Regions from separate parts of the Anoxybacillus sp. CHMUD genome, predicted to be linked through region 1. Evidence: a T-box and tRNA genes for the amino acid it is inferred to sense, from the RefSeq annotation. Region 1 holds a T-box; the other holds one or more tRNA genes.

The links. The T-box of region 1 lies ahead of ETB99_RS11745 (valine--tRNA ligase). A T-box ahead of a tRNA ligase gene usually reads a tRNA of that ligase, here a tRNA-Val.
Region 2: it has a tRNA-Val gene. The T-box ahead of ETB99_RS11745 (valine--tRNA ligase) is inferred to sense a tRNA for this amino acid. The anticodon was not compared.

Annotation. Positions count from the first base shown of each region.
Region 1 covers NZ_SDLG01000020.1:152-8,651, reverse strand. Annotated here, with positions in the region: gene ETB99_RS11755 (Ig-like domain-containing protein) at 1-1,165, opposite strand, end outside; gene ETB99_RS11750 (bifunctional folylpolyglutamate synthase/dihydrofolate synthase) at 1,224-2,528, opposite strand; gene ETB99_RS11745 (valine--tRNA ligase) at 2,593-5,217, opposite strand; T-box leader at 5,259-5,481, opposite strand; gene ETB99_RS11740 (sodium:solute symporter family transporter) at 5,610-6,023, shown strand; gene ETB99_RS11735 (ISL3 family transposase) at 6,148-7,323, opposite strand; gene ETB99_RS11730 (S8 family peptidase) at 7,476-8,423, shown strand.
Region 2 covers NZ_SDLG01000022.1:28-4,468, reverse strand. Annotated here, with positions in the region: gene ETB99_RS12300 (Tex family protein) at 1-1,961, shown strand, start outside; gene cmpA (cortex morphogenetic protein CmpA) at 1,956-2,069, opposite strand; gene ETB99_RS12290 (SprT family protein) at 2,143-2,598, shown strand; tRNA gene ETB99_RS12285 (tRNA-Asn) at 2,882-2,956, shown strand; tRNA gene ETB99_RS12280 (tRNA-Ser) at 2,959-3,051, shown strand; tRNA gene ETB99_RS12275 (tRNA-Glu) at 3,068-3,139, shown strand; tRNA gene ETB99_RS12270 (tRNA-Val) at 3,179-3,251, shown strand; tRNA gene ETB99_RS12265 (tRNA-Asp) at 3,260-3,335, shown strand; tRNA gene ETB99_RS12260 (tRNA-Gln) at 3,371-3,445, shown strand; tRNA gene ETB99_RS12255 (tRNA-Lys) at 3,594-3,669, shown strand; tRNA gene ETB99_RS12250 (tRNA-Leu) at 3,675-3,758, shown strand; tRNA gene ETB99_RS12245 (tRNA-Leu) at 3,781-3,863, shown strand; tRNA gene ETB99_RS12240 (tRNA-Arg) at 3,923-3,999, shown strand; tRNA gene ETB99_RS12235 (tRNA-Pro) at 4,020-4,096, shown strand; tRNA gene ETB99_RS12230 (tRNA-Gly) at 4,269-4,339, shown strand; partial or broken rRNA gene ETB99_RS12225 (16S ribosomal RNA) at 4,400-4,441, shown strand, end outside.

The sequences.
Region 1 (8,500 bases):
TCTTACTACATCCATTGTAACAATCTGCAAACCCGAAAATAATCATATCGTATTTTCCATTAATCACTTCATGCGAATAATTTGGTTCATATATTTTGCTTTTTTGAAAATCTGTTAATGTTGTTACGTCAATACTAATGCTATATTCGTTTGCACGACTTAAAAAATTCGGGTTCATGTTTTTTGTATTTAATAATGAACTCTCATCGTTCCCTTTACGTATTTGTAATACTTTGATCGTTGCTGGTACATCTTGAAACTTCACGAACCCTTTTTCATAATCTTTTAACGCACTTGTTTCATCAACAATTTCCAATTTCCAATAACGTGGTCCAGAATAGCCAACTGGAAGAGTGTATGAAATCGTTCCTGTTGCTCCTTGTACTTGTTTAGATGCAACAATTTCTTCGCTCGTATATTTGTCATTAAAATCAGAGTCAATATATAAGTTGACAGTAAGCAGTTTATTTTTAAAATGTTGGTAGTTAATGATATTGTACGTAAACGAAAGCGTGTCACCTTTTTTCATTACTTGCTCGTTCAAAGGAGCAGATGTTAAGAAAAAGCGTGGGCGTGTTTTGTAGCTTTCAAGTGAACCATTTAGTCCAAATTTCGCAAAATCATTCTGCAGTTTATCTTCAAAGAAAATAACATTATCTCTTTGGTTTTTTAAATATGAAGAGAAGTGTTTATACAACTTACTGTTTGAATATTTTAGAACATCTTGGTCACTTCTACTCTTTCTATAAATAAAAATTGGGAGGCCTTTTTCAATGTAAAACTCTTTTATCTCCTCTGCTTTCAAGTCAGTAATATCATTCATTATATTTGTTGTGTTATGAGCTTGAGCATTTCCAGAACTTTTACGAAGCTTTGCCGGGTTATAATCCCCTTGAGAAATCACAATCGCATCATATTTTCCATCAAGTTCGTCACGTAAAGCGACAAAGCGTTTCATTGTCATTGTTGTAATGTTTAAATATTTTGTATTTTTTGTTAAATATTCGTTTGCTAAAGGGGATCCAGATGAGGCATGACTAACAATCTCTAATATTTCATACTTTTCACCTGTCTGTTTATTGCTTGCCGCATTGCTATTAAACACCGGAACCCATAGAGATAATGATAAAAGTAATACGAGAAACACCGAAACAGCTCTTTTCACCTACCCCTCCCCCTTTCAAAAGTCCTATTTTTTATCTATTATACCATCAGTTTTCGTCTTACTTATATTTATTTTTTATAAAATTCCGCACATTTGAGATGAAATAAAGTGAACCTGTAATTAAAATAATATCATCTTTTTCAGCTTGCTTTCGCTTTTCTTTTAACCATTGTTTCCAGTCATTTGTCCATTGCACATTCGGATGCGTCGCTTGTTCCGCAAGTTGCTCAGCGGAAAGAGCGCGCGGAAAATCAAATGTTGTAAACGTCATCGTCTCGGCAACCGTTTCTAACTTTCGAATCATCGCTGTGACCGGTTTGTCCCCTAACGCTGTAAAAAGGACGTGTACGCGATGGTTCGGATAGTGAGCGTTCATTGTCGAAACGAGACTATCGATTCCTTCTTCGTTATGCGCCCCATCAATAATGATAAGCGGACGTTCATCCATCTTTTCAAATCGCCCGAGCCACGCTGCTTTTCGAATGCCGTTGTACATATGTTCACGCTCAATCAAAAACGAATAGTACGTACGTAAATAGTCGGCAACCATCAGCGCAAGCGCTGCGTTTTTCACTTGATGTGCCCCAAGCATCGTTGTCGTTACATCGCGATATGTCGTAAACGGTGTTTGTAAAGAAAAACGTTCTCCGTCCGTCGTTGGTTCGTGAGCAAAAACGGTAAAATCGCGATCGAGCACATATGCTTTTGCGCGTACCGATGTCGCTTTCTCTTCTACTACTTGTAGCGCCTCCGGCTGATCAATCGCTGTCATAACAGGGATTCCTGCCTTAATAATTCCCGCTTTTTCAAACGCAATTTGTTCAAGTGTATTCCCTAATATATGTATATGATCGTAACCGATGTTTGTAATCACCGATAAAAGCGGATAAATAACGTTCGTTGAATCTAAGCGTCCGCCAAGTCCTACTTCAAAAATGACAACGTCTTGCACGTTCATTTTGCCAAAATAATAAAGCGCCATGGCGGTAATAACTTCAAACTCTGTCGGTCCACCTAATTCCGTCTGTTCTAACTCCTCTGCCAAAGGCTGAATGACTTGCACAAGTTTGATCAGATCAACATCGCTAATTGGTTTTCCGTTTATACTAATGCGTTCGTTAAATTGTTCGACATACGGCGATGTAAACGTTCCGACACGATAACCTGCTTCTTGTAAAATGTGACGTAAAAAGCAAACGGTCGATCCTTTTCCGTTCGTTCCACCGACATGAATCGCTTTAATGCGACGCTCTGGATGATCGAGCTTTTCCATCATCCATTCCATTCGTCTTAATCCCGGTTTGACCCCTAACTTTAACCGTCCATGAATCCATTCAACTGCTTCTTTATATGTACGAACCATGAAAAATCCCCCTTCTATTTAAAGTGAAAGACGAATCCGAAATGGATTCGTCTTCATCATAAAACTATTGTTTTAATTGTGCAAGACGGGCGCGGACCGCTTCACGTTTTTCGATGTAGTCGCGCTCTTTTTTTCGTTCCTCTTCGACAACGTGCGCTGGCGCTTTCGCTAAAAAGCCTTCGTTACTTAATTTCTTTTGCACGCGCTCGACTTCTTGATCGAGTTTTTGTAACTCTTTTTCGAGACGTTTCACTTCTTCTTCAATATTAATTAATCCTTCAAGCGGCAAGCTTAGTTCTGCACCTGTCACAACAGCTGTCATTGCTTTCTCAACTGTTGGAATCGTCGTGTCGATGACAAGTTCACTAGGGTTACAGAAGCGCTCAATATATGAGCGATTTTTCTGAAGCGTGCTCGCAATTTGTTCATCTTTTGCTTTAATGTGCAACGTAATTGGCTTGCTTAACGGTGTATTCACTTCTGCGCGAATGTTACGCACCGCGCGAATAATATCAACGAGCAAGCGCATTTGCTCAGCCGCTTCATGATTGTTTAGTTCAGGACGAACTTGCGGCCACGAAGCAACTGTAATCGACTCTCCTTCATGAGGAAGTTGTTGCCAAATTTCTTCTGTCACAAACGGCATAAACGGATGAAGGAGACGCATCGTTTGATCAAGCACATAAGCAAGAACAGAGCGCGTCGTTTTCTTCGCTTGTTCATCTTCACCGTATAGTGGCAATTTCGCCATTTCGATATACCAATCGCATAAGTCGTCCCAAATGAAATTATATAATACGCGACCGACTTCACCAAACTCGTATTTATCGGCAAGTTTTGTCACCGTTTCAATCGTTTCGTTTAAGCGTGTTAAAATCCAATGATCCGCAACCGATTTTTCACCATGTAAGTCAATGTCTTCATACGTGAATCCTTCCATGTTCATGAGCGCAAAACGAGAAGCGTTCCAAATTTTATTGACGAAGTTCCATGTCGCTTCAACTTTTTCTGTGCTAAAGCGCAAGTCTTGGCCAGGTGCGCTTCCTGTCGCTAAGAAATAGCGAAGCGAATCCGCACCGTACTGATCGATCACATCCATCGGATCAACACCGTTACCGAGCGATTTACTCATTTTTCGTCCTTGTGCATCGCGTACTAGTCCGTGAATGAGAACATCTTTAAACGGACGTTTGCCTGTAAACTCAAGCGCTTGGAAAATCATGCGCGATACCCAGAAGAAAATGATGTCATATCCTGTTACAAGCACATCCGTTGGATAATAACGGTTATAGTCTGCCGATGTTTTATCCGGCCAACCCATCGTTGAAAACGGCCAAAGCGCAGAACTAAACCATGTATCTAATACATCTGGATCTTGTTCCCAATTTTCAATATCTGCTGGTGGCTCATGATCGACATACACTTCGCCTGTTTCTTTATGATACCATGCTGGAATGCGATGTCCCCACCAAAGTTGGCGAGAAATGCACCAATCGCGAATATTTTCCATCCAATGTAAGTACGTTTTTTCAAATCGCTCTGGAACGAAATTTACTTTTCCTTCTGTTTTTTGTAGTTCAATCGCAGCTTCAGCAAGCGGCTTCATTTTGACGAACCATTGCGTCGATAAATACGGTTCTACAACAGCACCACTACGTTCACTATGACCAACCGAATGCATATGTTCCTCGATTTTAAATAGCACACCTTGTTCTTGTAAGTCTTTCACGATTTGCTTGCGGCATTCGAAGCGGTCGAGCCCCTTATATTGAAGAGCGTTGTCGTTCATCGTACCGTCTTCGTTCATGACAAGAATGCGAGGCAAGTTGTGACGATTTCCGATCTCAAAGTCGTTTGGATCGTGCGCTGGCGTAATTTTTACCGCTCCTGAACCGAACGACATGTCAACGTACTCATCACCAATAATCGGAATTTCGCGACCGACGATCGGTAAAATGACTGTTTTTCCGATGAGATGTTTGTAACGTTCATCTTCTGGATGAACCGCAACGGCTGTATCACCAAGCATCGTTTCTGGACGTGTCGTTGCCACTTCGATATAACCTGAGCCGTCCGCAAGCGGATAGCGCATATGATATAGCGCACCTTGCACATCTTTATATACGACTTCAATGTCCGATAATGCTGTTTTTGTCACCGGATCCCAGTTAATAATATATTCACCGCGATAAATAAGACCTTTTTTATATAACGATACAAACACTTCGCGTACTGCTTTCGATAATCCTTCATCAAGCGTAAAGCGCTCGCGCGTATAATCGAGACCAAGTCCAAGCTTCGCCCATTGAGAACGGATGTGACCTGCATATTCTTCTTTCCATTTCCACGTTTCTTCAACGAACTTTTCACGTCCTAAGTCGTAACGTGTTTTTCCTTCGTTGCGCAGCTTTTCTTCTACTTTTGCTTGCGTAGCAATACCCGCATGGTCCATGCCCGGAAGCCATAACACATCGTATCCTTGCATACGCTTCATGCGCGTAATAATGTCTTGTAACGTCGTATCCCACGCATGTCCTAAATGAAGCTTTCCTGTTACGTTTGGCGGTGGAATGACGATTGTAAACGGCTTTTTCGTCTCATCACTTGTTGCTTCGAAAAACTTTCCTTTTAGCCACCATTCATAACGGTTTGCCTCAACAGCACGGTGGTCGTACTTCGGCGGTAACATACAAATCCCTCCTACACTAAAATAAAAAACTCCTTTCATCCGAAAAGGACGAAAGGAGACTCTTTCGCGGTACCACCTTTTTTCTTAAGCAATGCTTAAGCACTCAAATCGATAACGGCGATGCACCGGCTTCTCCTACTTTCGTTCGAAGAAGCAGCTCCAGGGCGACCTTCCGACGACCACGAACCTAGGAAATCTCGCAGCTATTGATTTCCCTCTCTGCCAGGCGGGTTGCGCCGTACTCTTCCCTATCTTCGCTTTTTTCTATTCATACATAATACTATATAAAAATCATACGAATCGTCAATAAGGTTTGCCACATTTTCACTTCTTTATACAAAAAATAAAAGCTCCAACATGTGGAGCTAATCATTTGAAAAGGAAGTGAGCATATGCGTAAGCGTTACAATCCGTACGCCTGGCCACCGTGGCTACGAAAACTTCGCTTTATTGCTGAACAATGCATCATCCCGATTACCGTCGTTCAGGCGATTCGTACCATTTTATGGGTGATGGGCGAAAAAGGATCAACAATCCTTATTGTAGGAACTCTTGCCGCAACCTATTTAAGTGCGGCGACATTGTTTGGAATAGCTGGTATTTCGTACTCAGAAGGACTGCTTGTCATAGCAGCATTAGAGTCTTTCGGTGCTTGGATCGGAACACTTCTTGCCGTTATCTATGTCGGTCGAAAATTAAAAGCACTCAATTGTCAAACCATGCCTGACTTCTTTGAAAAACGATTTCAAAACAAATGGGTGATCCAAAAACGATTGGACAGCTTTTTTATTTGTGCTGCGATGTAATGGAAGACATTCGCTTTGCCCAAGCTTTTATGTTAATCTTGGATTTGTTGAAATCCACTCTTTTGGAAGAACCTGTACTTTCAGAAGAAAAAGGGTTCATCACCGAAAGATGTACTTGCACCTGTCATGAAAGTATGTTAGCTGTTTCCAGCCGAACCCGCAGTGCAAAATGTTGGATATTTCTGTATCCGTATCCCCGACGTTTGATCAGCTTGCTCTTGTTATTCGTTCCTTCCTTCTTCCCATTCGAGTAATGGGATAAAATGCACGATATGATTTCTTCTGTTCGCTTGACGAGTGATTTTGCGATGGCGCGAACAGCAGAACAAGGACAAAACAAATACCGATGAATCCAAGCCTTCAAGCGTCGTTTCGCCTGTTGCTCATCTTTGCTTTTGAACACATAGCGAACATGTTGGAGCGATTGGTAAACAGACTTTAAGTAATCGCTTTCATTACACCATTCTCGTATGATTTGACGTTCTTCCTCCGTCAATTTCTCTGGGCATTGGCTCAATAAACGGCAAACGTAACGAACATTTCCGTGTTTCTTGCCTCCTTTGCCCAAATATTTGCGACAACGTTCTAACGCATCGGTAAACAGCTGAATGACATGGAAATAGTCGACGACATGTGTCGCCTCTGGGCAAACCCGTTGAATCGCTTTTTTCATCGCTGGAGCCAAGTCACTCACGACATACTGAACGGAACGAGATACATGAGCCAATGCACGCCCAATGGCTTCCTCGTTCTTTCCTGCTTCCATGGCATACACTTCTCCCGTTTCGGCATCCATGATCGCCACTCCATAGTCGTGCCCTTTTCGAAAAGCAAACTCATCGACACAAACCGCCTTTGGTTGGACGTCATTCGATAGGAAGGAAGGGGCATGGGTATAAAACCATCGTTCAACGGTCGTGTAAGGAAGCTTGAGCATACGAGCCACCGCCTGAATGGATGTTCCGATGCAAGATTGCGCGACCCATCGCTGAAAAGCATCCGTCGCCACACTTCGAGGAGGGATTCCTGGATAGGACGTGCTGAACGTCGCGCCACACGTACCACAACGTCTGCGCTCGACAGAAAGTTCAATCCAAAAGATTCCGATTCGCTGAGCATAGCCATGCATCCATTGCTTCTTTTTTCCTGTCATTTTGATCGTGCGCTTCAAGCAGACAGGACATAACGGGCATTGTTCGGGTAGAGAAAGTTCGAAAATCCAACGTTCCCCTTCTTTTCGCACCTTTTGAATCAAAACATCTGGTAAATCGATGAGTTCTTTGATAAACTGAGAGTACATGCGAATTTCCCTCCATGGTTTGGTTTGGTCACCTTTACCATACAGGAAAATTCACATTTTTTGTACCCTCTATTTTCTCTATGCACGCCTACCTTAAATGATCAAGTACAACTTGTGGTGAAGATCCAAAAAATACCATGGGAGGTGTTTCATTGAAGAAAATTATATTTATTGTTTTTTTTATTGTGACCATACTTTTTTGCGTTAATTGTAGCGGAAATAATAAGGGAAGTGAAAAATCTATACAACCAGAAATAGAGAGTTATGAAGAAAAAAGACATAGTTCTACTGAGGAGAAAGAAGTTCCTTGGAGTATTGAATATTTAAAAATTCAACAAATTCACGATAGTTACAAAGTCTTTGGAGAAGGTGTTTCCATTGCTATTTTAGACACAGGTATTAAAAGTAATCATAAAGATCTGAAGATTAGAGGTGGAATAAATATTATTAATCATTCGACGAATTACGAAGATGATAATGGACACGGTACACATATAGCAGGGATTATTGCACGAATTGCACCAAAAGCAGAACTATACTCAGTAAAAGTATTAAATAAGAAGCAAATTGGCTCATACGAAAATATTGCTAAGGGAATTGAGTGGGCTATTAATAATGATATAGATATTATTCTCATGAGTTTTGGTGGAAGTAAAGATTCACGTATATTAAAAGAAGCTATTAAGAAAGCTGATTCAGAAAATATTACTCTTATTGCATCTACTGGAAATACTGCTCTATCAAACAACTCTATTACATATCCCGCAAAATACGAAGAAGTTATTGCTGTAGGGGCAATAACTGAAAATAATGAGAGGTGGGTTGGCTCTAATACTGGAAAAGAACTCACGGTTATGGCACCAGGACACAAGATATTAAGTACATCTATAGATGGTAACTATACTATAAGAAGCGGTACATCTTTAGCTGCAGCTCATGTTGCCGGAGGCCTAGCATTACTCTTAAGCTATAATCCTTTATTAGATAATAAAGATTTAAGAGAGATAATCATACAATCTTCTATCAAAAAAACTCCTGACGGATATAGGATCTTCAATTTAGAAAAGGCTTTTAAGATATGTAAAAATTTCAAAAAATAGTACAAATATTTGTATAATAATGGTATAATTTACATATCATTTATAATTAACTAACTTATATACATCCAAATTGGCAT
Region 2 (4,441 bases), on a different contig from region 1:
AAGTGATTCGTTTAATCGATGAACAAGGAAAGTTAACGGATGGGCTGAAAGAAGCGATTACAAAAGCAACGAAACTGCAAGAGGTGGAAGATTTATATCGCCCGTATAAACAAAAACGACGAACGAAAGCAACAATCGCAAAAGAAAAAGGGCTAGAACCTTTTGCAGAATGGTTATTAACGTTTCCTAATGAGTCAATTGCAGAGCGAGCACAATTGTTTATTGATGAGCAAAAAGAAGTACATACGATCGAAGAAGTGATCCAAGGAGCGAAAGATATTATTGCTGAAAAAGTTTCAGATGATGCAGCCCTTCGGCAATGGATTCGTCAACAAACGTGGCAAACGGGCACCATTGTTTCTTTTGGAAAAGAAACGGAAAAAGACGAAAAGCGTGTATTTGAAATGTATTACGACCACCGTGAACCGATCGCCAAAGCACCTGCTCATCGTATTTTAGCGATGAATCGGGGTGAAAAAGAAGGAATTTTACGCATTGACATTGACGTAGATACGGACCGAATGACTGCATACATTCGTAAACAAATCGTAACGAACGAACAATCATCGGCCGCTCCCATTGTTGTGGAAGCGATTGAAGATGCATATAAACGTTTAATTGCCCCGTCAATTGAACGGGATGTGCGAAATGAGTTGACAGAACGCGCGGAAGAACGAGCGATTCACATTTTCGCTGAAAATTTGCGTAATTTATTGTTACAACCACCATTAAAAGGGAAAGTTGTTTTGGGAGTAGACCCGGCGTATCGAACAGGATGTAAGTTAGCTGTCGTCGATGAAACGGGAAAAGTACTTCATATCGATGTCATTTACCCGCATCCTCCGAAAAATGAAGTTGAAAAAGCAAAAGAAAAATTAAAGCAATTACTTCATACGTATCAAGTGGAGCTAATTGCCATTGGGAACGGAACGGCATCGCGAGAGACAGAGCAGTTTGTAGCCGATACAATTTCTGAGTGGGACGGGAACGTGTTTTATTTGATCGTCAATGAAGCAGGAGCAAGTGTATATTCTGCATCAGATTTGGCGCGTAAAGAGTTTCCGCATTTGCAAGTGGAGGAGAGAAGCGCTGTCTCGATTGCCCGTCGTGTGCAAGATCCACTTGCTGAATTAGTAAAAATAGATCCAAAATCTGTTGGGGTCGGCCAATATCAACATGACGTGTCGCAAAAAAAGCTTGAGCAATCGTTGCAGTTTGTTGTTGAAACAGTAGTCAACCAAGTTGGTGTGAACGTTAATACTGCTTCTCCAACGTTATTGCAATATGTATCGGGCCTAACAAAGACGGTAGCTGAAAACATCGTGAAATATCGGGAAGAGCACGGGAAGTTCTCGAATCGCACGCAATTAAAACATATCCCACGCCTTGGTGCGAAAACGTACGAACAATGTATCGGGTTTTTACGTATTTTAGATGGGGATGAGCCGTTAGATCGCACACCAATTCACCCAGAGCGATATGAGGAAGTGTACCAATTGCTACATCGTCTTGGCTTTTCAACAGAGGCGATTGGAAGTGAGCAGTTGCGAGGGGCGCTTGAAGGGATTAACATCGAAGAAGTAGCACAAGAACTGAATATCGGCACATTGACACTTCAAGATATCATCGATGCATTGAATCGCCCGGAGCGTGACCCGCGTGATGATTTGCCAAAACCAATCTTAAAGAAACATGTGTTAAAGATGGAGGATTTAAGAAAGGGAATGGAGTTAGAGGGCACCGTACGAAACGTCGTCGATTTTGGAGTATTTGTAGATATTGGTGTGAAACAAGATGGACTTGTTCATATTTCGAAACTAAGTACGCGATATGTCAAACATCCGCTTGATGTTGTGTCTGTCGGAGATATTGTGAAAGTATGGGTTGATTCGGTCGATTTACAAAAAGAGCGCATCGCTTTAACAATGATTCCACCAACATTGGAAAACACACTGTCATGAGCAGTGTGTTTTCCGATAAAAAAACCAACATTGATTAAGAAGTTTAATTTGTGCGCGATTTTTCTCATAGTATGCACGCCGCATTTGATTTTTTAACCACATCGGCATAATGATCACCTTCAAATTGTTTTTTTATTATGTTATGAGTAAAAGAGCCCAATGGTGAAAGGACGGAAGTAAAATGGATGAGCGTGAATTACAGGCGCTTGTTGAGCGCATATCGTTGGATGTATTCCATAAACCATTTCGTCATCGTGCGGTATTTAACGATCGATTACGCACGACTGGTGGGCGATATGTGCTTTCTACACATCATATCGAACTAAATAGAAAATATTATGAGCAGTACGGAGAAGAAGAACTCATTCAAGTCATTAAGCACGAATTATGTCACTATCATTTGCATCTTGAAGGAAAAGGCTATCGCCATCGCGATCGTGATTTTCGCGAATTATTACAAAAGGTACAAGCTCCACGTTTTTGTAAGCCTGTTTTATTATCGAAGACAAAAAAAGAACATTATTACAAATGCACATCATGTCGCTATATGTATGTGCGAAGAAAAGCATTAGATACAACTCGATACGTATGCGGCTTTTGTCGAGGGAAATTGAAAAAAATAAAAAGAGAGTGTTGACAAGTCAAATCTTTCTGTGCTAAATTATAAAAGCCGTCGTTATTCGACGTTCGGTGAAGAAATAAAATAAAAAAGATAGTTGACAGAGCAAAAAAGAGTAAATATAATATAAACAGTCCTTATGATTTGATTGTTCCGCAGTAGCTCAGTGACGAGCGATACTTCGTCGATTAGGCTACGAGTTGCCTCGATGCATTGATCATCATTGATTAGACGAGCAGAGGAAGAGGCAGTAAGTTTAATTGAAATCATGCTTAAGGCGTATGAGTCACTTGCTTTTTATTCCGCAGTAGCTCAGTGGTAGAGCACTCGGCTGTTAACCGAGCGGTCGTAGGTTCGAATCCTACCTGCGGAGCCATTGGAGAAGTACCCAAGTGGCTGAAGGGGACGGTTTGCTAAACCGTTAGGTCGTTCTTTTACGGCGCGCGGGTTCAAATCCCGCCTTCTCCGCCAGGAAGATGTTGAATATGGCCCGTTGGTCAAGTGGTTAAGACACCGCCCTTTCACGGCGGTAACACGGGTTCGAATCCCGTACGGGTCATCCTTTGGAGTGCTCATTTTGTTCACTCCATTTTATTTCGGAGGATTAGCTCAGCTGGGAGAGCACTTGCCTTACAAGCAAGGGGTCGGCGGTTCGATCCCGTCATCCTCCACTCTTTGTGGTCCCGTGGTGTAGTGGTTAACATGCCTGCCTGTCACGCAGGAGATCGCGGGTTCGATCCCCGTCGGGACCGCCATTTGAAAACTTAATTTATTTAAAGTTGTTTGTTGTTGGGCTATAGCCAAGCGGTAAGGCAACGGACTTTGACTCCGTGATGCGCTGGTTCGAATCCAGCTAGCCCAGCCATGAATGTGATGAGCCATTAGCTCAGTAGGTAGAGCACGATCGATTTAGCTTCTTTGAAAAGGCAACAGCGTACCGCTCGAGCTGCTACTTGATTAAGCATACTGAGAGCGGGACGTCAAAAATCTTATTTAAAAACTTTTTTTGAAACGAGCCATTAGCTCAGTAGGTAGAGCATCTGACTTTTAATCAGAGGGTCGGAGGTTCGAGTCCTCCATGGCTCACCATGTATGCGGGTGTGGCGGAATTGGCAGACGTACCAGACTTAGGATCTGGCGCCTTTGGCGTGGGGGTTCAAGTCCCTCCACCCGCACCAGTCGGTCGGTTTTTAATGATATGCGGTCGTGGCGGAATGGCAGACGCGCTAGGTTGAGGGCCTAGTGGGGGAAACCCCGTGGAGGTTCAAGTCCTCTCGGCCGCATCTAAAAAAGCTTGACTTTAGTTGATGAAATGTGATACGATGAAAAGGTCGTTAAAAATGCGCCCGTAGCTCAATTGGATAGAGCATCTGACTACGGATCAGAAGGTTAGGGGTTCGAATCCTCTCGGGCGCGCCATGTTTATAACGTCATGAAGACGGGAAGTAGCTCAGCTTGGTAGAGCACATGGTTTGGGACCATGGGGTCGCAGGTTCGAATCCTGTCTTCCCGACCATCTCGTTTATAATCATGCGGGTGTAGTTTAGTGGTAAAACCTCAGCCACGAGCAACGCATCTTTGAGTAAACTGCGAGTTGCCTCGACGCATCAATCATCTCTGATTTTGCGAGTAGAGGAAGAGGCATGATTATGCGTGATGACTAGTAATGGTTTAAACTTAACTAACATGCGGGTGTAGTTTAGTGGTAAAACCTCAGCCTTCCAAGCTGATGTCGTGGGTTCGATTCCCATCACCCGCTTTGATGTTCCTTGAAAACTGAACGAAGCGAAAAGCGTAAAGAAGCTAGAGATATGAACTTTCTATGGAGAGTTTGATCCTGGCTCAGGACGAACGCTGGCGG